DNA from 3 places in the Actinomadura sp. 9N215 genome. Region 2 is predicted to be linked to each of the others. Evidence: riboswitches for the same ligand, from Rfam matches in the RefSeq annotation. Region 2 holds a riboswitch; each other region holds the start of a gene.
The links. Region 2 has a riboswitch for thiamine pyrophosphate ahead of thiC (phosphomethylpyrimidine synthase ThiC). Riboswitches for the same ligand answer to the same signal wherever they lie in the genome.
Positions count from the first base shown of each region.

Region 1: another riboswitch for thiamine pyrophosphate. It lies ahead of ACH34T_RS08230 (purine-cytosine permease family protein); the one in region 2 lies ahead of thiC (phosphomethylpyrimidine synthase ThiC).
Region 3: another riboswitch for thiamine pyrophosphate. It lies ahead of thiO (glycine oxidase ThiO); the one in region 2 lies ahead of thiC (phosphomethylpyrimidine synthase ThiC).

Region 1 is NZ_JBIRBA010000003.1:577,063-584,586, forward strand. It holds gene ACH34T_RS08200 (heavy metal translocating P-type ATPase) at 1-683, opposite strand, end outside; gene ACH34T_RS08205 (hypothetical protein) at 717-1,676, opposite strand; gene ACH34T_RS08210 (heavy-metal-associated domain-containing protein) at 1,752-1,964, opposite strand; gene ACH34T_RS08215 (Fpg/Nei family DNA glycosylase) at 2,324-3,187, shown strand; gene ACH34T_RS08220 (SSI family serine proteinase inhibitor) at 3,298-3,759, opposite strand; gene ACH34T_RS08225 (rhodanese-like domain-containing protein) at 3,806-4,141, shown strand; TPP riboswitch at 4,394-4,503, shown strand; gene ACH34T_RS08230 (purine-cytosine permease family protein) at 4,498-5,865, shown strand; gene ACH34T_RS08235 (PAS domain-containing protein) at 5,968-7,524, shown strand, end outside.
Region 2 is NZ_JBIRBA010000005.1:264,906-272,429, reverse strand. It holds gene ACH34T_RS11475 (serine/threonine-protein kinase) at 1-1,326, shown strand, start outside; gene ACH34T_RS11470 (sensor histidine kinase) at 1,343-2,518, opposite strand; gene ACH34T_RS11465 (hypothetical protein) at 2,660-3,754, shown strand; TPP riboswitch at 3,869-3,982, shown strand; gene thiC (phosphomethylpyrimidine synthase ThiC) at 3,978-5,714, shown strand; gene ACH34T_RS11455 (TetR/AcrR family transcriptional regulator) at 5,916-6,506, shown strand; gene ACH34T_RS11450 (4'-phosphopantetheinyl transferase) at 6,532-7,170, opposite strand; gene ACH34T_RS11445 (metallophosphoesterase family protein) at 7,167-7,524, opposite strand, start outside.
Region 3 is NZ_JBIRBA010000019.1:177,227-184,750, reverse strand. It holds gene pknB (Stk1 family PASTA domain-containing Ser/Thr kinase) at 1-743, opposite strand, end outside; gene ACH34T_RS28770 (DMT family transporter) at 780-1,748, opposite strand; gene ACH34T_RS28765 (thiazole synthase) at 1,915-2,700, opposite strand; gene thiS (sulfur carrier protein ThiS) at 2,707-2,907, opposite strand; gene thiO (glycine oxidase ThiO) at 2,904-4,031, opposite strand; TPP riboswitch at 4,021-4,135, opposite strand; gene ACH34T_RS28750 (NAD(P)/FAD-dependent oxidoreductase) at 4,228-5,469, shown strand; gene ACH34T_RS28745 (Rv2175c family DNA-binding protein) at 5,548-5,922, shown strand; gene thiE (thiamine phosphate synthase) at 6,049-6,717, shown strand; gene ACH34T_RS28735 (hypothetical protein) at 6,780-6,938, shown strand; gene ACH34T_RS28730 (serine/threonine-protein kinase) at 6,967-7,524, opposite strand, start outside.

The DNA.
Region 1 (7,524 bases), on a different contig from region 2:
TTGGACCGCGTCTCGAAGTACCGCCCGGCCAGGATGAACGCGATCACACCGGACGCGGCCTCAAGGTAGATGTTCATCGACCCGTCCGACCGGGTCATCGAGAACTCGAACCCGTGCTTGACGCCCAGCTCGCCCGCCGTGCCGAAGAACAGCGCCCACAGCGACCAGGCGAACGCGGCCAGCGTGCCCAGGGAGATCAGCGTGTCCATGGTGGCCGCGCCGTGCCGCAGGTTGGTGAACGCGGCCTTGTGGAACGGCCATCCCGCGTACACGACGACCGGCGCGGCCAGCGTCAGCGACAGCCACTGCCAGGCCTCGAACTGCAGCGCGGGAACCATCGCCATCGCGATCACCGGCACCGACAGGACGACGGCCGTGATCAGCCGCTGCCGGAGGGGGCGCAGACCGTCGTCCGGCTCCGGCGCGTCCCCGTCCCCGCCTTGTTCGGACTTCGGCGGGGCGGGGAGTTCCGCGCTGTAGCCCGCCTTCGCGACCGTGGCGATCAGCTCGTCCGGGGACACCCCGTCGAGGTACTCGACCGTCGCCTTCTCGGTGGCGTAGTTGACCGTCGCGGTCACGCCGTCCAGCTTGTTGAGCTTCTTCTCGATGCGGGCGGCGCACGACGCGCACGTCATTCCGCCGATCGCCAGCTCGATCCGCCCGGACGCGGTGTCCGTGCTCATCGCTCCTCCTCTGCGTCGATCGTCCGGAATGGGTCAGTGCGTGTGCGGCGTGTCATCGTGGCCGCCGGTGGGCTCGTCCTGGACGGGCGCCTGGGCGTTCCCCGCGTGCACGGTGAACTCGGCCGTGCGGACCTTGCCGTCGTGCTTGAAGTCCAGGTAGAGACGGTACGCGCCGGAGCTCGGCGCCTCGGCGAAGAACGTGATGCCGGGGCCCGGCTTCGTCTTGCCGTCGCCGGGCTCCCCGTCCGGGTGGACGTGCAGGTAGGCGAGGTCGCCCTGGCGCAGCGCGACCAGGTGGCCGTACGCCTCCAGGTACGGCTCCAGGTCCGTGACCGGCTCACCGCCCTTGCTCACCGAGAGGGTGAGCTCCGCGGACTTGCCGGGCGTCAGACCGCCCGCCAGCGTGACCTCGTACCCGTCCACCTTCGCGACGCGCTCGGGCTTCGGCAGCGGCGTCGTGCGCAGGTCGCCCGGGACGAACACGTCGGCGCCGAGCGTGAGCTGCCGCTTCGCGCCGTCCGGCTGGACGTCGGTGAAGAACCGGTACACGCCCGCCGTCGGCAGGGTGATCGGGACCGTCCACACGCCACCGCCCGTCTCGGACGGGTGCAGATGCTGGAAGCCCGACAGGTCGCGACGCGCGACGATCAGGTGCAGGCGCTTGCCGTGCAGCGGCTTGAACCCGGTGACGGGCTTGCCGTCGGGCCCGGTGATGGTGAACCGGAAGTCGGTCCGCTTGCCGGGGGTCAGCGTCGTCCTCCGCGGGACGAGCGTGTACCCGTCCTCGGAGACCTGAAGTCCACCAGGCGCATGCGACGCGGCGCCTTCGCCTCCGTGGCCTCCGCTGCCGCTTCCGCCGTGCCCGCCGCCGTCGTGGGAGGCGGTCTCCGCCGACGCGCCCACCGGCCCGACGATCTTGCCGACCCCGGCGGCGCCGCCGAAGACGACCGCCAGCCCGGCGACGTAGGCTCCCAGCTTGATCGCGCTGTTCATTCCGATCACTCCAACCCGGTGCCCGGAGGCACGGAACTCAGGGGGCGCACCCCGCGTCGGGCGAGGTGCGCGCCATCATGGCTTCAGCTCGTAACCGGCCTCTTCGACGGCGTCCTTGACCAGGGCGTCGTCGAGGGGCGCGTCGCTCGTCACGGTGACCCGGCCGGTCGGCAGGTCGACGTCCACCGCGGTCACGCCGGTGATCTGCGTGACCTCCTCCGTGACAGCGCTGACGCAGTGGCCGCAGGTCATCCCGGTGACGGTGTAGGTGGCGGTGGCGGTGCTCATTGGCGACTCCCTTTGACTGTACCCCTAGGGGGTATCCGACGGCCCTCATGCTGCCATAACGGCACACCCCTCGCAACCCGTACCCCCTAGGGGTTATTTCGAGATCCCGGTCACACCCCCGCCGAGCCCACCGAACACCCCTGCGCACCGCTTACCGACGGGTCGTTACACGGAAGTTATCCACACCCTGGGTGACGGCCCGTCCCTGCCACCGTCCGCCGGTTTGCGGGGATTCGCCGAGGTATCGCCCCTGAAAACGCCGCACGCGCCGCCGAATCCGGAGTTGTACACAGGCTTTTCCACAGGCTTCCACAGCCCTGTGGACACCGGCATCGACCCTCGTCGCCGATACTGAATCCATGCCTGAGCTACCTGAGGTGGAGGCGCTGGCGGGATTCCTGCGGGAGCGCGTCGTCGGACACGTCATCGCGCGCGTGGACGTTCTCGCCATCTCCGCGCTGAAGACGTACGACCCGCCGGTGCAGTCGCTCGGCGGGCTGACCGTCACGGGCGCGGCCCGGCACGGCAAGTTCCTCGACCTGGACGTCGACGGCCCGCACCTGGTGATCCATCTGGCGCGTGCCGGGTGGCTGCGGTGGCGGGACGAGATCCCGGCCAGGCCCGTCCGGCCGGGGGGCAAGAACCCGCTGGCGCTGCGCGTCCATCTGGACGACGGCTCAGGCTTCGACCTGACCGAGGCCGGGACGAAGAAGGGCCTCGCGGTCTATGTCGTCCGCGACCCGGCGGACGTCCCCGGCGTGGCATCGCTCGGCCCCGACCCGCTGGACGGCGCGTTCACCCCGGCCGCGCTCGCCGCGATCCTGGACGGCAAGCGCACCCAGATCAAGGGGCTGCTGCGCGACCAGAAGGTGATCGCGGGAATCGGGAACGCCTACTCCGACGAGGTGCTGCACGTCGCGAAGATGTCCCCCTTCAAGATCGCCGCCTCGCTGACCGAGGACGACGTCGCGACCCTGCACGACGCCATCGTCACCACCCTGCGCGACGCCGTGGAACGCTCTCGCGGGCTGGAGGCCCAGGACCTCAAGGGCGAGAAGAAGACCGGCCTGCGCGTCCATGGCAAGACCGGCCAGAAATGCCCCGTCTGCGGCGACACGGTCCGCGAGGTGTCCTTCGCGGACTCGTCCCTCCAGTACTGCCCGACCTGCCAGACGGGCGGCAAGCCCCTGGCCGACCGCCGCATGTCCCGCCTCCTGAAATAACCCGCCCGCCTCCTGAAACAACCCACAGGCCCCGTCCGGTCGACCGGGCGGGGCCTGTGGGTTGTCGTTTGTCGTGACTTCTGGACGGAGCCGGAACGGGGATGGCTCGTTCAGCGGACCTTCGGGACGTTGCCGAAGAGCGGGCCGACCTGCGTCCAGCGGTGGAGCTGGCAGCCGTCGTCACGGGAGAACTTGGCGTCGATCTCCTTGCCCTTCCAGGTGCCCTTGACCGTGGCGAGCTCGGGGCCGCCGTAGATCATGGTGCACTGCTGTTCCTTGGGGACGGGTTTGAAGGGGTCCTTGACGTTGGTGAGGGCCGCGCAGGCGTCGGCGGCCTTCGGATGGTCGCCGCCCGGCGGGGCGCAGTTCAGCGTCCAGGTCTTGGCGGGGGCCTCCTTGGAGGCCTTGACATTGACGGTGAGGGTGTCCGCCGGCGTGCCGGAGGGCTGCACGGACGTCGTGCCCGAAGGCTTGTCGGCGGGGGTCCCCTTGGCTTGTTCGTCGCCGCAGGCGGTCATGGACAGGGCCAGGGCCAGTCCGGGCGACGCGAAAAGGAGCGTCCGATACCGCATGGGTGATTCGACGCAGGGGGGCTTCGCGCGGTTCCATGGGGGTGTGATGAATTTCGGGGACGACGTGCCGGCGGTGGGAGCCGCCGACGTCCCGCAGGACGGCTACCTGCTGGACGTCCGGGAACAGGACGAGTGGGACGCGGGCCACGCGCCCGCGGCGGTCCACATCCCCATGGGCCAGCTGGGTGATCGTGCCGGCGAGATCCCCCGGGACCAGGAGGTCTTCGTGATCTGCCGGTCCGGGGCGCGGTCCGCGCAGGTGACGGTGGCGCTCAACCAGGCGGGCTGGCTGGCCAGGAACGTCGACGGCGGGATGAAGGGCTGGGTCGAGGCGGGCCGTCCGATGGAGGGCGGCGGCGACGGCGCCCCGTACGTGGCCTGACGGCCGCCTGCACACCGTCCGATGGACGCCCGTACGTGGCCTGAGGTGGCCGGGCCATAAGTGGCCGGACGGGCCCGGCTCGTTGTGATCAGTTCCGATTGAGGTGATCTACGCCCTTTTGGGGTGGGTCGGGCGGTTGTACGATCGGCGCGACCGATAACCGCGGGAGCTCGGGCCGCACCGGCCGGATTCCAGACCGATCTGACGCCAGCCGAACTGGCGCAGGCAGGGCCTGGGCGCAGGCAGAACCAGCGCAAGCCGGACGGATGCAAGCCGGGCTGAGAGGGCGGCCTTCGAGGCGTCGCCGACCGCAGGAACCTGTCCGGGTAATGCCGGCGTAGGGAGTGTGTGTCCCCGTGACGTCTGAGGTTGATGCGCGCGCCGGTGGGGCGCGTCCGAACGACGAGGCTCCGTTCACGCTCGACGAGCCCGCGCCCAGGGTCCTCGGATTCTGGGATCAGAGCGCGTTCTGGGCGAACCTCGGGGTCAGCCTGCTGGCCTTCTCGGGGGCCTATACCGTCCTGGCGCCGGACGCCGAAGGGCTCCCCACCCTGTCGATCATGGCGGGCATCGTGGCGATGGCCGTTGGAACGGTCCTGGGCGGGTTGATGCTGGGCCTCGCCGCGGTCCCCGGGGCGCGCACCGGGCAGCCCGCGATGGTGCTGCTGCGCGGGCTGTTCGGCGCGCGGCTGTCGTACGCGCCGACCGTGCTGAACGTCGCGCAGCTCGTCGGCTGGGGCACGTTCGAGCTGATCGTCATCGCGGACGCGGCGCGCGAGCTGTGGGACGGCGTGCCGCGCTGGGGCTACGTGGTCGCCGCCGGGGCCGTCACGACGGTGCTGACGATCTGGCCGCTCGGCTCGGTGCGGCTGCTGCGGCGGTACGTCACCGTCGCCGTGGCGATCGCACTGGTGTACTTCTACGTCCAGCTCCTGCGCGAGCCGTTGCCCGACCTCACGGACGGATCGTGGGGCGGGTTCTGGATCGGGGCGGACGCGGCCCTGGCGGTGTCGATCTCCTGGGTCCCGGTCGCCGCCGACTACACCCGGCATTCCCGGACGGAGCGGGCGGCCTTCGGCGCGGCGGCCGCCGGGTACTCGGTCACGCAGATCGTCGCGTACGTCCTCGGGCTGCTGGCGCTGGCGCTCGTCGCGGGCGACACGGCCAAGGTCTTCGACCCGTTCCTGAACGTCACGCTCGGCGTGGTGTTCTTCGCGGTGTTCGTGCTGCGCGAGGCGGACCAGTCGTTCGCCGACACCTACTCCACGGCCGTGTCGATCCAGAACCTCGTCCCGCGCGCCGACCGCCGGGTGCTGAGCGTGGCGCTCGGCGTCGTCATCACGGTGCTCGCGCTGGCGCTGGACATCGGCGACTACGCGGGGTTCCTGTCGCTGATCGGATCGGTGTTCGTGCCGATGCTCGGCGTCCTCGCCGCCGACTTCTTCCTGGGCCGCCGGTTCCTGGGCCGCCGCCGCGGGCGCGACGGCGGCTGGGACGTGTCGCGGACGGCGCCGTCCCGCTGGGGCATGATCGCCGCCTGGGCGATCGGGTTCGTCGTGTACCAGCTCATCAACCCCGGCACCGTCGGCCGGTGGGCGGGCTTCTGGCGGGACGTCCAGGACGCGCTGCACTTCGCGCCGCAGAGCTGGATGAGCGCCTCGCTGCTGTCGTTCCTGGTCGCCGGGGCGGCCGCGCTCCTCATCGGCCGGATTACCAGACGGTAGCCTTACCGGAAAGTAAGGTTTCCGTTTGCTCGGCGTCGCAGTGGAAACTTTCGGCGTAAGTTACCCGGCGCCACGCCGGAGACCGGTGGCACGATGACAGGCGTGCATCACCACGTCCATGACCCGATCGCGCGCGCCGTCATCGAGAGCGCCGCCGACGCGATCGTGGCCGTGGACCAGCGGCACCGGGTCACCGTGTGGAACCCGGCCGCCGAGCGGATGTTCGGCTGGACCGCCGAGGAGATGGTCGGACGGGTGCCGCCGATCGTCCCCGACGAGCTGAAGGCCGAGCACAACGCCGTCCAGGAACGGCTCCTCACCCGGCGTACCGGCGCCGCCGACGACCCCGCCGAGGCCGAGGGCGGGCAGATCTCGATCGCGACGCGCCGGTTCCACCGGGACGGCCGCCTCATCGACGTCCGGATCGACACGAGCCTGCTGAAGGACCCGTCCGGCACGCCGCTCGGCTGGGTCGGCGTGTACCACCCGGTCGACGAGGACGAGATCGTCCAGCACCACATGACGGAGCGGGCCCGGCTCGTCCGCCGGCTGAACGACATCGTCGCCGACCTGAACGCCGAGCTGGACCTCGCCGTCGTCCTCGACCGGATCACCACCGCGCTGATCGAGCTGACCGGCGCGGACGCTGGCGGCTTCGTGCGGATCGAGGGCGACCGGCTGCGGCTGGTCAGCATGTCCGGGCTGCCGGAGCACATGCGCGGCACGTCCGCCGACCTCAAGACGAGCCTGGTCGGGGAGCTGCTGCGGTCGGGCAAGACCGTCAAGCTGACGACCGGCGAGCAGCGCCTCGGCGACCTGATCTGGTCCGAGCTGTCCGGGCTGCACACGATCGCGCTCGGGCTGTCGTACCTGCAGAACCGGCCCTACGGCGCGCTGTACGCGCTGTTCTCCGGGAGCAAGGCCGGGCACACCGAGCTCGAACTGCTGGAGCTCCTCGCCGGGCACGCGGGCGTCGCGGTCGGCAACGCCGTCGCGTACGCGGAGGTCGTCCGGCAGCGGGCGCACGAGCGCGCCGTGATCGACTCCAGCGCGGACGGGATCGCCGTGCTCGACCACCACCTCGTCGTCCGGCAGTGGAACCCCGCCGCGCACACCCTCACCGGCATCCCGCCGGAGGACGCGATCGGACGGCCGCTGCCGTTCGACATGCCCGCGCTCGGCGAGATGCTGACGTTCCGGCTGGAGTCCGGGACGTGGCTGAACGTGCTCGCCGCCGAGATCGAGGAGACCGGCGAGCTGGTCGTCGACTTCCGCGACGTGTCGGAGGCGAAGGCCCTCGAAGAAGCCAAGGACCTGTTCCTCGCCACCACAAGCCACGAGCTGCGCACCCCGATCACGGTCGTGCAGGGGTTCGCGTCCACGCTGGTCAACCGGTGGGACGAGCTGTCCGACGACGACCGCCGCGCCGCCGTCGCCACCATCGCCGAGCGCGCCCAGTCGCTCGGCCGGCTCGTCGAGCACCTGCTGCTCGGCTCCCGCGCGGGCGCCGACGAGCTGACCGTGACGATCGAGTCGTTCGACCTGGCGCGGGTGCTGGAGGGCGTGGTCGGCGGATTCAGGTCGCTGTCACCGCTGCACCGGGTCGAGCTGGAGATCGCGCCGGGGCTGCCGCCCTGCAGCGGGGACGCGATGGCGACC
Region 2 (7,524 bases):
CCGCGGGTGATCGACTTCGGGATCGTCCGGGCGCTGGAGGCCGCGTCCGGCACCGCCACCGGCGCGATCACCGGGACCGTCGCGTACATGTCGCCCGAGCAGGCCCGCGGGGACCGGGACATCGGGCCCACCGCGGACGTGTTCGCGCTCGGCTCGGTGCTGGCGTTCGCGTCCACCGGAGCACCCCCGTTCGGGCAGGGCCGGGCGCACACGGTGCTGTACCGGATCGTCCGGGAGGAGCCCGGCCTGGACGCGGTTCCCGCCGAGCTGCGCGACCTCGTCAGGGCATGCCTGGCCAAGGACCCCGCCGGCCGTCCCGCCCTGGCGGACGTGCTGGAACGGTGCGCGGGCGCGGGCGCGGCGGCCGACGGCTGGCTGCCGCCCGCCGTCCTCGCCATGGCCACCACGATGGCCCCGCCCGCGCCCGGCGGGCAGCCGAGCGGGCAGCCGACCGATCTCGACGCGCCCGTACCGCCGGTTCCGCCGGTTCCGCCGGTTCCGCCGGTTCCGCCCGCGGAGAACCCGATGCCGCCCGGCGGCCTGCCCCCTGCCGCGCCGCCGCCCGCGGGGCCGCCGCCCGCGGTTCCCGGGGGCCATGCCGTGACCGCTCCCGCGCCCCCGCGGCCGCGCCGCCGGTCCGGGTGGGTCCTCGGCGGCGTCGCGGGCGCCGTGGCCGTGGCGCTGCTGGTGACCGGGGTCGTCCTGGCGCTGAACCGGGACGGCGACGACGGGAAGGGCCGGTCCGCCGCGTCGCCGCCCGCGTCCCAGCGGAAGCAGCCCGTCTCGCCGGTGGTGGGACGGATCCAGGACGCGCAGGCCGGTTTCTCCTACGCCCGGCTGGGCGCGCCGTGGGTGACGGCGGGCGGCGCCTGGAAGAAGCCGGGGATGTTCACCAGCGGGCAGATCAGTCCGCTCCAGCAGCGCAACGGCGACTCCACCTTCAACGCGACGTCCCTGGCCGGGCTGCCCAGGCCCGCCGAGAGCAGCGGCTACACCGGCCCCCGGGACCTCGGCACCGTCGCGGCCCGCGTGAAGACCCGCCTCATCAGCGAGCTGTTCACCGTCCAGCACGCCGAGACGACGCTCAGGTCAGGTCCCGTCGACGTGGGCGGCGCGGGCAAGGGCTGGCTGGAACAGGCCCGCTTCGACTTCACGCAGGCCGGTGCCAACGGCTGGCCGGTCACCGGCGACACGATGGCGCTCCTGGTCGTCGACGGGGACGGTGCGGACGGCGGGCTGCCGGGGCTGCTGCTGGTGTCCGTCCCCAGCGCCTTCGCCGCGCGGGGCGACCTGGACCAGATCCTCGCGTCGGTCCGCACGTCCTGAGCCGGGGCCGGTCCGGTCACTGCGGGGCGACGGCGTCCGCGGTGGGGAGGACGGCGGTGACGACGAACCCGCCGCCGTCGCCGGGGCCCGCGTCCAGCGTGCCGCCGACGCTCCGCGCCCGCTCGATCATGCCGAGGATCCCGAAGCCGCCCGATGCCTGGCTCTCCTGTGCGGGGACGCTCCCCCGCACACCCCGGAACGGCCCGATCCCGTCGTCGGCGACCCGCACGACGAGCCCGCCGCCGTCCCGGGACAGCGTGACCGCGACGCGCTCCGCCGCCGCGTGCTTGACGACGTTGGTCAGCGCCTCCTGGACGATCCGGTACGCCGCGACGCCGACCTCGGGCGGCAGCGGCAGCGGCCCGGCGCCCGAGTCGTCGAGCTCGACCTCGATCCCGGCGCCGCGCGCGGCCTGCACGAGGTCGGCGATGCCGTCCGGGCCGGGCAGCGTCCCGGTCGTCTCGACGTCGGTGCCGCGCAGGACCTGCAGCGTGCCGCGCAGCTCCGCTCGGGCGTCGCGGCACGTGTCGGCGATCGAGGAGAGCGCCTCCGCCAGCTCCGTCCGGTCGACGGGCCGGTCCCCGCGGACGAGATGCGCGGCCGCCCCCGCCTGGACGCCGATGACCGTGATGCTGTGCGCGAGGAGGTCGTGCAGGTCGCGGGCGATCCGCAGCCGCTCCTCGGCGACGCGGCGCCGCGCCTCCTCCTCCCGCGTGCGCTCGGCCCGCTCGGCCCGCTCGGTGATCGTCGCCAGCCGCGCCCGGTGCACCCGCCACACCTGGACGGCGATCACGACGGAGACGACGGCCTCGATCACGGCGATCTGCTCGCGGACCGACGCGCCGCCCACCCGCAGCGACATCCCGATCACGCACACGAACAGCAGCACGCCCGCCGCGGTGAGGACGACCCGGACCCGCCGCCCGAGCACCGCGTACGCGAACAGCGCGATCACCTCGGCGGGCACCAGCGCGTGATGCTGGTACTGGAGCAGGTGGTAGGGCAGCGCCAGCATCAGCAGGGCCACCAGGCCCGGCGTCGGCCACCGCCTGATCACCGCGAGCGGCGCGTGCGCGGCGACCAGCAGCAGCGCTCCGGCCGCGTCCAGGTCGCGGACGCCCGGCCACATCACCGCCACGACGGCCGCGACGCACGCCAGCGGCGCCGCGAACGCGGCGTCTCGCGCCGTCACACCGCTCCGGGGCACCGTCACCACCCGACCATTTTCTCCAAGCCCGACGATCTACGCACATCGCCCCGCCTCCGGCGCGATTCAGTACGCTCCGCCCATGCAGATCCCCGTTTCTGCAGACGCCATCACGAAGGGCTGACAGTGTCCGTCGCTCCCCCGACCGTCCCCCCGGAACTGCGGATCACGCTCGGCCGGGGCGCCTACCGGTGGCCGTTGCGGGTGTGCCTGGCCGCGCTGGCGGCCGGCCTCCTCGTCCCGCTGTCCATGCGCGCCGGCGGCGGGGCGTGGGAGCCCGATGAGGCCCGCAGGGTCATCGCCCTGTACGGCGGGGGCGGCGCGCTCGTCGCCGTGGCCGCCGTTCTCTGGGCCCTCGTGATCTTCCGTAACCGGCTCGTCGTGACCATCGGGGAGAAGGGTCTCGTCCTGCGCCGCGGCAAGCGGAGGGCGGTCGTCCCGGCCGCGGCGGTGGACGCGGTCGGGATCGTGTGGCCGGTCGCCGACCCGGTCTGGACGGTCTGGTTCGACCCCGAGGCGGCGCCGGAGGTCGGCGACGTCGCGAAGGTGGAAGGCGGCGCGGCCACGCTGCTCCGGGACCGGTCGCTCCCCTCCGGCTGGCTCCCGGCCGTGCGCGCCGCGGCGACGGAGAGCCTCGGCGTCCGCTGGCGCGTCCTCGACGACGAGGGCGAGGAGGTCGCGCGGCCGCCGGCGGACGCGCTGGCCAGGGCCGACCGCGTCCTGGTGGACGGCAAGGGCCGCTACCGCGACCAGGGCGGCGGCGCCCTCGTCGCCGTCCCGTGCGGGCGGCTCGCCAGGCGCGCGGCGGGCGAGGGCCGCTTCCGCCGCGAGCCCGGCCGGGGCCGGGGCCGGGGCCGCCGGACGATCGTCCTGCGCGACCCCCACGCGGGCAGGCTGCTCGCCTTCAAGAAGACGTCCTGGCTGACCGGCGGCCGCATGCGCGTGTACGGCGCGGACGGACGGCTCATCGGCGTGATCAACGGGTCGCGCGAGCCGTCCTTCCACACGGCCGGCGGGATGCTCCTCGGCACCACCCGGCAGGACGGCGACCGGCACGTCGTCACCGGGATCGACGGGCGCGAGTCCGCGTCGCTGCGGACGGGGAGCGGCGCCGACGACGGCGGCATGTGGCTGGAGCGCTCGCGGTCCGCACCGGACCCGCTGCGCACCCTCACCCTGGCGCTGCCGATGGTGGTGCGGCTCGCGCGCCAGCCCTCCTGACCCGCCCACTGGCCCGACCCTCCGGCGCCCCGCCTGCCGACCCGGGCGGTCACCGCGGCCTTATCCCATGGACGGCGGTTGCCGCAACCGGGGTGCGCCGGGTTAGCGTCGAGTACGACAGATCGCGGGGGCCCGGCGAACCGGGCTGAGATAGCGGCTGGGACGGCCGCTGACCGCATGAACCTGACCGGGTAATGCCGGCGTAGGGAGAGATCGAGTCGTCATGACCGAACCTTTGGTTCCAGCCGCCCGCAAGACGTACCTGCGGGGCTCGCGCCCCGACATCCGCGTCCCGATGCGGGACGTGCCACTGACCAGCGGCGACAGCGTCGTCCTATACGACACGTCCGGGCCGTACACCGATCCGGCGGCGGAGACCGACGTCCGCAGGGGGCTGCCCGCGCTGCGGGAGCCGTGGATCGCCGGGCGCGGCGACACCGCGCCGTACGAGGGCCGGGCTGCCCGCCCCGAGGACGACGGCCGCAAGGCGTCGTCCCGATCACAAGCGGTCCAGGATGATTTCCTGCCGCGGCGGCCGCGCCGGGCGTCCGGCGGCGCGGTGACGCAGCGCGCGTACGCGCGGCGGGGCGAGATCACGCCGGAGATGGAGTTCGCGGCGCTGCGCGAGGGCGTGCGGCCGGAGTTCGTCCGGGACGAGCTGGCCGCGGGCCGCGCGGTGCTGCCCGCCAACGTCAACCACCCCGAGACCGAGCCGATGATCATCGGCCGGAACTTCCTGGTGAAGGTGAACGCCAACATCGGGAACTCGGCGGTGGCGTCGTCCATCGAGGACGAGGTCGAGAAGATGACGTGGGCGACCCGCTGGGGCGCCGACACGATCATGGACCTGTCGACGGGCAGGGACATCCACACCACCCGCGAGTGGATCCTGCGGAACTCGCCGGTGCCGGTCGGAACGGTCCCGCTGTACCAGGCGGTGGAGAAGGTCGGCGGCGACCCCGCCGAGCTGACCTTCGACGTGTTCCGCGACACGGTGATCGAGCAGGCCGAGCAGGGCGTGGACTACATGACCGTCCACGCCGGGGTGCTGCTGCCGTACGTGCCGCTGACGGCCCGGCGCAAGACCGGGATCGTGTCCCGCGGCGGGTCGATCATGGCGGCGTGGTGCCTGGCGCATCACGAGGAGAACTTCCTGTACACGCGCTTCAGGGAGCTGTGCGAGATCTTCGCCGCGTACGACGTCACGTGGTCGCTCGGGGACGGCCTGCGCCCCGGCTCGATCGCCGACGCCAACGACGAGGCGCAGTTCGCCGAGCTGCGCACCCAGGGCGAGCTCACCAGGATCGCCGCCGAGTTCGACAACCAGGTGATGAACGAGGGCCCGGGCCACGTCCCGATGCACAAGATCAAGGAGAACGTCGACCTGCAGCAGGAGTGGTGCGACGGCGCGCCGTTCTACACGCTCGGCCCGCTGACGACCGACATCGCGCCCGGCTACGACCACATCACCTCGGCGATCGGCGCGGCGATGATCGGCTGGCACGGCACCGCGATGCTCTGCTACGTCACGCCGAAGGAGCATCTCGGGCTGCCGGACCGCGACGACGTCAAGGCCGGCGTCATCGCCTACAAGATCGCCGCGCACGCCGCCGACCTGGCGAAGGGGCATCCGGGCGCGCAGGCGTGGGACGACGCGCTGTCGGACGCGCGGTTCGACTTCCGGTGGGAGGACCAGTTCAACCTGTCCCTCGACCCGGACACCGCCCGCGCCTTCCACGACGCGACGCTCCCGGCCGCCCCGGCGAAGACGGCGCATTTCTGCTCGATGTGCGGGCCGCACTTCTGCTCGATGAAGATCACCCGGGACGTCCGCCGGTACGCCGACGAGCACGGCCTCGCCGAGGAGGACGCCCTCGCGGCGGGCCTGCGCGAGAAGGCGGACGAGTTCAAGGCCGCGGGCGGCCGCGTCTACCTGCCGCTGTCCCCCGGCGGCGGCTGACCAGGCGGCGCGGGCGGGCCTGAGGCCCACCCGCCCCAGGGGCCGGAGGCCCGCCGCGGACGGCGCCGCGGCGGGCCTCTCCGCTTCCCGGCGAGGCCGGCGACCCGGCGACGGCGCCGCGCCGCTACTATCGAGGGACCGTTCCAACGCCGCGGATCCCCCGGATCGCCGCCGGCCCTCCGGGAAGGACCGACGACTCAGGTGACCAGCGACGACACGCCGAAGACCGCCCCGGCCAGGGCGATGCGCGCCGACGTGCGCCGCAACCGCGCCCGGCTCCTGGCCGCGGCCAGGGAGATGTTCCAGCGCGACGGGGCCGGCGCCTCCCTGGAGGCCGTCGCGCGGCTGGCGGGCGTCGGCATCGGGACGCTCTACCGGCACTTCCCGGCACGCCAGGACCTCCTGGAGGCACTGCTCGCCGACGGCTACGACGCGCTGGCGGCGACGGGACGCGAGCTCCTGGTCTGGCCCGCGCCCGGGGAGGCGCTGACGGCGTGGCTGCGCGCGTTCATCGCGCAGACCACGGCGTTCCGCGGGATGGCGGCCTCCGCCGTGGCGTCGCTGCGGGACGACCGGACCGAGCCGTCCGAGGCGTGCCGGGCGATGCGCGACGCGGGCGAGGCGCTGTTCCGGCGCGCCCAGGACGCCGGGGACGTGCCGGCGGACGCCGTGTTCGCCGACGCCCTGCGGCTCGCGGGCGCGATCGCGATCGTCACCGAGGGGGAGCCGGACGCGGCCGACCGGCTGCTGGCCGTCGCCATCGCCGGGCTGGTCCCCGGCAAGACGCGGTAGCGGTTCCAAAGAGCGGTAGGGGTTGTCAGGGTTCCACGGCGATCGCGGTGGCGATCAGGCCGTTTCCCGCCGTCCAGCGGCCGTCGAGCGAGGCGAACGGGGCGTCGCGGACGAGCAGCCGGGCCGTGAACGTCCCGGCGGGGTCGAAGGCGAGGGCGGCGTCCTCGAAGCCGAGCCACCTGCGGGTGACCGGGAACCACGCCTTGTAGACGGCCTCCTTCGCGCAGAAGAGCAGCCGGTCCCAGTGGACGCCGGGGGACGCGCGGCGTAACCCGTCCAGGTGCGGCAGCTCCTCGGCGCGGGCGATCGCGTCGAGGACGCCGTCGGGCAGCGGGGCGTGCGGCTCGGCGTCGATGCCGAGCGACGCCAGCTCGCGGGCGCGGGCGACGGCGGCGGCGCGGTAGCCGTCGCAGTGCGTCATGCTGCCGACGACGCCGTCCGGCCAGCACGGCGCGCCCCGCTCCCCGCGCGGGATCGGCGCGGGCGGGACGCCCAGCTCGGCCAGCGCGCGGCGGGCGCACCAGCGGACGGTCGTGAACTCCAGCCGCCGCTTCTCCACGGCCCGCGCCACCGCGTCCTCCTCCCCGGGCAGCAGCGCGGCCTCCGGCGGGTCGGCGTAGGCGGCGGCGGTGGCGACGCACGCCGGGAGGATGCGCTCGATCATTCCGTCTCCGGCACGGGCAGGACGCGGCGGGGGCCGCGCGGCGCGCCGCCCTTCCGTTTGCGCCATTCGCGGGGATAGCCGACCGACACCTCGATGTGCGGGACGTCGCCGGTCCAGACCGTCCGGGGGATGTGGAGGTGCCCGTACACGACCGACACCGCGCCGAACCGGTCGTGCCAGTCGGCGGTGCGCACCGTGCCGCACCACTGCGCGAACTCGGGGTACCACATGACGCGGGTGGGTTCCCGGACGAGCGGCCAGTGGTTGACCAGCACCGTCCGCGTCCCCGGTTCCAGGGCGGCCAGGCGTTCCTCGCTGTAGGCGATCCGCGCGTCACACCAGGCCTCGCGGGTG
Region 3 (7,524 bases), on a different contig from region 2:
ACGCGGAGCGGGACGCCGGGGACGGCGCTGGACGGCGGCGGCACCGTCTCGTTCACGTGCTTGTAGGCGACGGCGAGCGGCGTGTCGGCCTGGTGGGGGAGGCGGCCGGTGATGAGCTCGAACAGCATGACGCCGGCGGCGTACACGTCCGAGCGGACGTCGGAGTCGCCGGACATGACCTGCTCGGGCGCGAGGTAGCCGACCGTCCCGATGAGCACGCCGGTCTTGGTCATCTTGCTCGCGGTCTCGGCCCGGGCGAGGCCGAAGTCGGCGACCTTGACCTGGCCGTCCTCGGTGATCAGGACGTTCTCCGGCTTGACGTCGCGGTGCACGAGCCCGGCGCGGTGCGCGGCGCCGAGCGCGGCCAACACCGGCTGCATGATCTCCAGCGCGGCGCGGGGGCCGAGCCGGCCGAGGGAGGTGAGCGCGTCGCGGAGCGTGTGCCCGGCGACGTACTCCATCACCAGGAAGACGTGCTCGCCGTCGGTGCGCTGGTCGTAGACGGCGACGACGTTCGGGTGGGACAGGGCCGCCGCGGCCTTGGCCTCGCCGATGAAGCGGGCGACGAAGTCGTCGTCGGAGGCGAGCCCGGCGTGCATCACCTTGATCGCGACGACGCGGTCGAGCCTGATGTCGCGGGCGACGTAGACCGTGGCCATGCCGCCCCGGGCGACGCGGGACTCAATGCGGTAGCGCCCGTCGAGCACCCGCCCGACGAGGGGATCGGCAACCGTCGTGTCCATCGGTGCGAGTTTACGGGCGGAACGGCGAGGTCCTCATCAGTCGCGAGTATGAGCATCGATGAGCCCGGAGTGTGATTCCGCGGGGGCGGCGTCCTCCGGGACGGCGGGCGTCCGGCGGCGCGGCGACCTGGTGCTGCGGGACACGGCCACTCCGGTGAGGCAGAGCAGGCCGCCGGCGAGCGTGACCAGGCCGGGGACCTCGCCGAGGAACAGCCACGACATGAGCACGACGAGGGCGGGCGCGGCGTAGGTGGTGGCGCCCATCTTCCCCGCGGACGTCCGGGCGAGCGCGTATCCCCAGGTGGTGAACGCGATGGCGGTGGGGAAGACGCCCAGGTAGACCACGTTGAAGGTCGCGCCGGCGGGCGCGTCGGCGGCCTGGGAGACGAGCTGGCCGGAGAACGGCAGGCAGGCGAGCGCGCCGATCGCGCAGGTGAACGTCGTGAACTGCAGCGGCGAGGCGTGCCGCAGCGCGGGCTTCTGGCTGACGACGCCCGCCGCGTACGTGACGGCGGCCAGCAGGCAGAGCAGCACCCCGCCGACCGACGAGCTGCCCTCGCCGGACATCGAAAGACCGACGACGGCCGCGCCGCCGAACGACACGGCCATCCCGGCGAGCAGGCGGGGCGGGAGGCCCTCCTTCAGCAGCCAGCCGCCGAGGAGCGCGATCAGGATCGGCCCGATGTTGACGACGAGGGCGGCGGTGCCGGCGTCCACGAGCTGCTCGCCCCAGTTCAGAGCGACCATGTACGCGCCGAACCACAGGACGCCCGCGGTGACGATGCCCGGCCAGGCGGCCTTCGGCGGGAGCCCCTCGCGCCGGACGAGCCACAGCGCGCCGAGCACGACCGTCCCCGAGAGGAGGCGGCCGAGGGCGAGGGCGCCGGGGCTGTACTCGGCGCCCGCGCTGCGGATCGAGACGAACGCGGACGCCCAGAGCACCACCGTCACCATGGCGGCCGCCACGGCGAGCCTGTCGACGCGCGGGCCGCTGTCCTGCTGCATGTGACGCACCTTAGGTAGTGGACGCTTCCACGAACACCGAAGCGACGCCCAGGGTTGCGGCACGCCGGGCTTGGTGGACGTCCCTCAGTCTGCTGGCGCCGACATTTCAGGTCCAGCGAATATTTCTAAGGGTGGGCGTTTAGAGTTGCTACGACGTTCGATGGCGCTACGACGTCGCCAGGCCCTCGAAGGGGGAGGACGCCTGGGCGTAGCGGCGCTTCGGGATGCGTCCGGCGAGCCGGGCCAGCCGTCCGGCCTCCACCGCGTGCCGCATCGCCGCCGCCATCCGCGCCGGGTGCCGGGCGCGGGTCACGGCGGTCGCCAGCAGCACCGCGTCGCAGCCCAGCTCCATCGCCAGCGCGGCGTCGGACGCGGTGCCGAGCCCCGCGTCCAGGATGACCGGGACGCCCGCCCGCTCGACGATCAGCTCGATGTTGTGCGGGTTGCGGATCCCGAGGCCCGACCCGATCGGCGAGCCGAGCGGCATCACGGCCGCGCACCCGATCTGCTCCAGGCGGCGCGCCAGGACGGGGTCGTCGTTGGTGTACGGCAGGACGGCGAACCCGTCGTCGACGAGCTGCTCGGCGGCGTCGACGAGCTCGATCGGGTCGGGCAGCAGGGTGTGCTCGTCCGCGATCACTTCGAGCTTGACCCAGTGGGTGCCGAGCGCCTCGCGGGCCAGCTTGGCGGTGAGGACGGCCTCGCCCGCCGTGAAGCAGCCCGCCGTGTTCGGCAGCACGCGGATGCCGGATTCGGTCAGCACGTCCAGCACCGAGCCGCGGGCGGACGGGTCGACGCGCCGCATCGCGACCGTGGTCAGCTCCGTCCCGGACGCGGCCAGCGCCTCGCGCAGGACGTGCATGCTCGGCGCGCCGCCGGTCCCCATGATCAGCCGGGAGCCGAGCTCCTCGCCCGCGATGACCAGCGGCTCCGTCTCCACGGTGTCCTCCATGCCTCGTCAGCCTCCCTGGACGGCGGTCAGGACTTCCAGGCGGTCGGCGTCGCGCAGCGTCGTCGCCTCCCACGCCGAGCGCCGGACGACCTCGTCGTTCACCGCCGCCGCCACGCCGGACGCGGTCCCGGCGACGGACGCGATCACCTCGGCCACGCTCGCGCCGTCCGGCAGCTCGCGCGGCTCACCGTTGACGATCACCTTCATGAGTGCACCTCGGAGGAGAAGCGGCCTGGCGAAAACGGTTCGGCGACGTCGGGGACGGGGTCGTCCAGCAGCGTCGCTGACAGGATGTCGGCGCTGACGGGGGTGAGCAGAATGCCGTTGCGGAAGTGCCCGGTGCCGATGACGAGGCCGGGCAGCGCGGACGGCCCCATCACGGGCGCGTTGTCGGGCGAGCCGGGACGCAGGCCCGCCGACACCTCGGCGAACTCCAGCTCGGTCACGCCGGGCAGCAGCTCGCGGGCGTCGCGCAGCAGCTCCCACAGGCCGCCGGCCGTGACGCGCGTGTCGAAGCCCAGCTCCTCCTGGGTGGCGCCGACGACGATCTCGCCGTCCAGGCGCGGCACCAGGTAGACCGACGAGCCCTTCACCATCCCGCGCGTGGAGCGGCCGATGAACGGCGTCCTGGCGCGGAGCCTGATCACCTGCCCCTTGACCGGACGGACGGGTGGAACGGTCCCGGGTGGCAGGCCGTCGAGGTCGCCCGACCAGGGGCCCGCGGCCAGCAGGATCCGGTCGGCGCCGACGGTCGTCCCGTCGTCGAGCCGGACCCCGACCGCCGTGTCGCGCTCGACGACGATCCCCGCCGCCCGCCGCCGGACGAGCCGGACGCCGAGCTTCTCGCCCGCCGCGAGCAGCGCCGGAGTCAGCCGGCGCGGGTCGATCGAGCCGTCCTCGGGGGCGAGCAGGCCGCCGCGCACGCCCGGCGCGAGCATCGGCTCAAGGCGGCGGCACTCCCGGCCGGTCAGCGCCTCGACCGGGATGCCGAGGCTCTCCTGGAAGCGGCGCAGGTCGTCCAGGTACTTCAGGTCGTCGGCGTCGAACGCGACCTCGATGATCCCGTCGGTGCGGTAGCCGGTCTCCAGGCCGGTGAGCTCCTCCAGCTCGGCGACGAACGCGCCGTACCGGTCGCGGGACGCGAGGCCCAGCCGCAGCAGCGGCTCCTCGCCGTAGGTCAGCTCGCTGACCGGGGTGAGCATGCCCGCGGCGACCGCGGACGCGCCGCTCGCGGGCTCGGGATCGACCAGCGTGACGCCGGCGCCGCCCGCGGCGGCCCGCCAGGCGGTGGCCAGGCCGATGACCCCGGCGCCGATGATCACGATCTCCATGCGCGCTCCCTTCGCCGGCATGATCCGGATCAGGTCGTGGCGGTCGGCGGCCCGTTCCAGCCGCCCTCTCAGCCCGGTCGCACCGGACTCCCGCGCTTTGTGCTGTTTTGCCCGCTCTCCACCTTACGTCCCCGGGGGCGTGAGCACTGTCCGGACAAGCGTCCAGCGGGAAAGGCGGCCGTTTAGGGTGATTCTCATGGAGAGGGTCATCGTCGTGGGCGGCGGGCTGGCCGGCCTGCGCGCCGTGGAGTCGCTGCGGAGCAGGGGGTACGAGGGCGGGCTGACCCTCGTCTCGGCCGAACGGCATCCGCCCTACGACCGGCCGCCGCTGTCGAAGGCCGTCCTCGCGGGCGAGACGGACGACACCACGGTCGACGCCGACTGGGACGCGCTGGGCTGCGAACTGCTGCTCGGCGAGCGCGCCACCGGCCTCCGCCTGGACGCGCACGGTTTGGACGCGCACAGTTCGGACGCGCGCGGTGGCGTCGTCGCGTCCACGGCGGGCGACCTTCCGTTCGACGGGCTGGTCATCGCGACCGGGGCCGTCCCGATCACGCTTCCGGGGGACGGGCCCCAGCACGTCCTGCGCACCATCGAGGAGGCCCGCGACCTGCGGTCCCGGCTCACCGGAGGCGCCCGGATCGTCATCGTTGGCGCGGGCTGGATCGGCGCCGAGGTCGCGACCGCCGCCGCGAGGAGGGGCTGCGCCGTGACCGTCGTCGAGGCCGCGGACACGCCGCTCGCCGGCGCGCTCGGCCCCGAGGCCGGCGCGCTCACCGCGCCCTGGTACGCGGAGGCGGGCGTCGAGCTGCGCACCGGCGTCAAGGTCGCCGAGGTGCGGGACGGCGGTCTCGTCCTCGCCGGGGGCGGCCGGATCGACGCGGACGAGGTCGTCGTCGGCGTCGGTGTCCGTCCGGACCTGTCCTGGCTGGAGGGGTCCGGGTTGCTGCTGGAGCGGGGCGTGGTCACCGACGGGTCGTTCCGCGCGTACGCGGGGGCGGAGGAGCCCGGGTCCGCCCGCCCGGACGTCGTCGCCGTCGGCGACTGCGCCGCCTGGTGGTCGGCGCGGTACGGGCGGCGGCTCCTCGTCGAGCACTGGGACACCGCCCTCAACGCGCCCGACGTCGCCGCCGCGACGCTCCTCGGCCAGGACGCGGTGTACGACGCCGCCCCCTACTTCTGGTCCGAGCAGTTCGGACGCATGGTGCAGTACGCGGGGAGCCACGCGGCGTCCGACCGGATCGTCCAGCGCGGCGACCCGTCCGGCCGGAAGTGGACGGCCGTGTGGCTGACCGGCGACCGGCTCGACGCGGTCCTCGCCGTCGACCGGCCCCGCGATCTGGTGCAGGCGAGGCGCGCCATCGCGGCGGGCGCGCCCGTGGACGCCGAGGCGATCGCCGACCCCGACGTGCCCGTCCGCCAGGCCGTTCGCCGATAGCGAGCGCCGCCGGACGGTAACGGCTGTTCAGGGGGTTTGAGGGTTCCGAAGGCGTGGTAGCAAGGGGTCGTGACGCAGATGCACGCAACCGTTGACAGCGCACTGGACCCCCGGACCGACGCCCTCGCGGGCGAATGGCTCTCCCTCAAGGAGGCCGCCGGGCGACTCGGGATCAAGCCCAACCGGATCAAGCAGCTCATCAGCGAGCACCGCCTGCTCGCCGTGCGCCGGGAGGGCGAGCCCATGGTGCCCGCCGCGTTCATCAAGGACGGCCAGGTCATCAAGGGCCTGCCCGGCACGCTGACGCTCCTGTCGGACGCCGGGTACGACGACGTGGAGACCATCCGCTGGCTGTTCACCGCCGACGACACGCTGCCGGGAACGCCCGTGGACGCCCTCACCGAGAACCGGGGGACCGAGGTCCGCCGCCGCGCCCAGGCCCTGGCCTTCTAGGCCGTCCACCGGCTTCCGAAACGTCTGAATCTCCGAACGTCTGACACGATCGCGGGGTCGCCGCGCGACGGGACGAACCGCCGCGCGCGACCCCGCGAACCCATTCCGGAAGGACGTCGCCCAGCCGTGTCCAGGCATCTCCCCACCGATCGCGCCGTCGCGCTGCGCGCCAGGCTCGGCCGCGCCCGCCTCTACCTCTGCACCGACGCGAGAGAGCGGCAAGGGGACCTGCCGGACTTCCTGGACGCCGTGCTCGCCGGCGGCGTCGACCTCGTCCAGCTCCGCCAGAAGGGCCTGGAGGCCCGGCAGGAGATGGCCTACCTGGAGGTCTTCCGGGCGGCGTGCGAGCGGCACGGCGCGCTGCTCGCCGTCAACGACCGCGCGGACGTGGCGCACGCCGTCCGCGCCGACGTGCTGCACCTCGGGCAGGACGACCTGCCGGTGGACGCCGCCCGCGAGGTCGTCGGCGGCGACATGCTGATCGGCAGATCCACGCATTCGGACGCGCAGGCGTCGGCGGCCGCCGCCGAGCCGGGTGTCGACTACCTCTGCGCCGGCCCGGTCTGGCCGACCCCGACCAAGCCCGGACGTCCCGCGCCGGGCCCCGAGCTGCTGAAGTACGTCGCGGCGCGGCGCGTGGCGCGCCCGTGGTTCGCGATCGGCGGGATCGACCTCGGCAACCTCGGCGACGTGCTGGCCGCGGGCGCGACCCGCGTCGTGGTGGTGCGGGCGATCACCGAGGCGGACGACCCGGGCGCCGCCGCGGCCGAGTTCGCCCGCCGCCTCGCCGTTTGATCTTGCGGGGTTTGACCTGGATCACAGTGCGGCCTGGGGCCCGATCGCCCACAATGGGGATCATGAGCGTGGGACCCGACGACGACCGCCCGGTCGAGCTCGACGAGGACCTGGAGATCCTGCCGGACCAGACGTCCGACGACACCGACACCGGCTGGGGCGAGTGGCGCGGCGACGCCGACGACTCCCGGTACCTGGAGGACCGTCCGCCGCACTGGTGATCCTGAGATCGGCCGCCGCGTCGGCGGTTCAGAACGGCGGGCCCGTCCCGGACAGCATGCCCAGGACGAAGCCGGAGAGGACGACGGCCGCGAGCGCGACCATCATCCGCCACCGGTAGCGCGGGATCCGCGTCGGCCGCGGTTTCGGCATCGGTCCCTGCCCTTCGCGAAGCGCCCGGACGATCTGCGACGCGGTCGGCCGGGCGGCGGGGTTCTTGTCGAGGCAGCGGGCGGCGAGGTCGCGCATCGACCCGTCCAGGTCGCCGAGGTCGGGGCTGCGGGACGTGACCCGCCGCATCACGGCCGCGCTCGGCCCGGTGCCGAACGGCGGGCGTCCCGTCGCGGCGAACACCATCGTGGCGCCCCACGCGAACACGTCGGCGGGCGTCCCGACGGGCTCGTCCTCGATCTGCTCGGGCGCCATGTAGGCGGGCGTCCCGACCGGGCCGGTCGTCACCGGGGCCGCGTCGGGCCCGTCGAACGACAGGCGGGCGATGCCGAAGTCGATGACCTTGGCGCCGTCCGGGCCGAGCAGCACGTTGCCGGGCTTGAAGTCGCGGTGCACGATCCCGGCGCGGTGGATCGC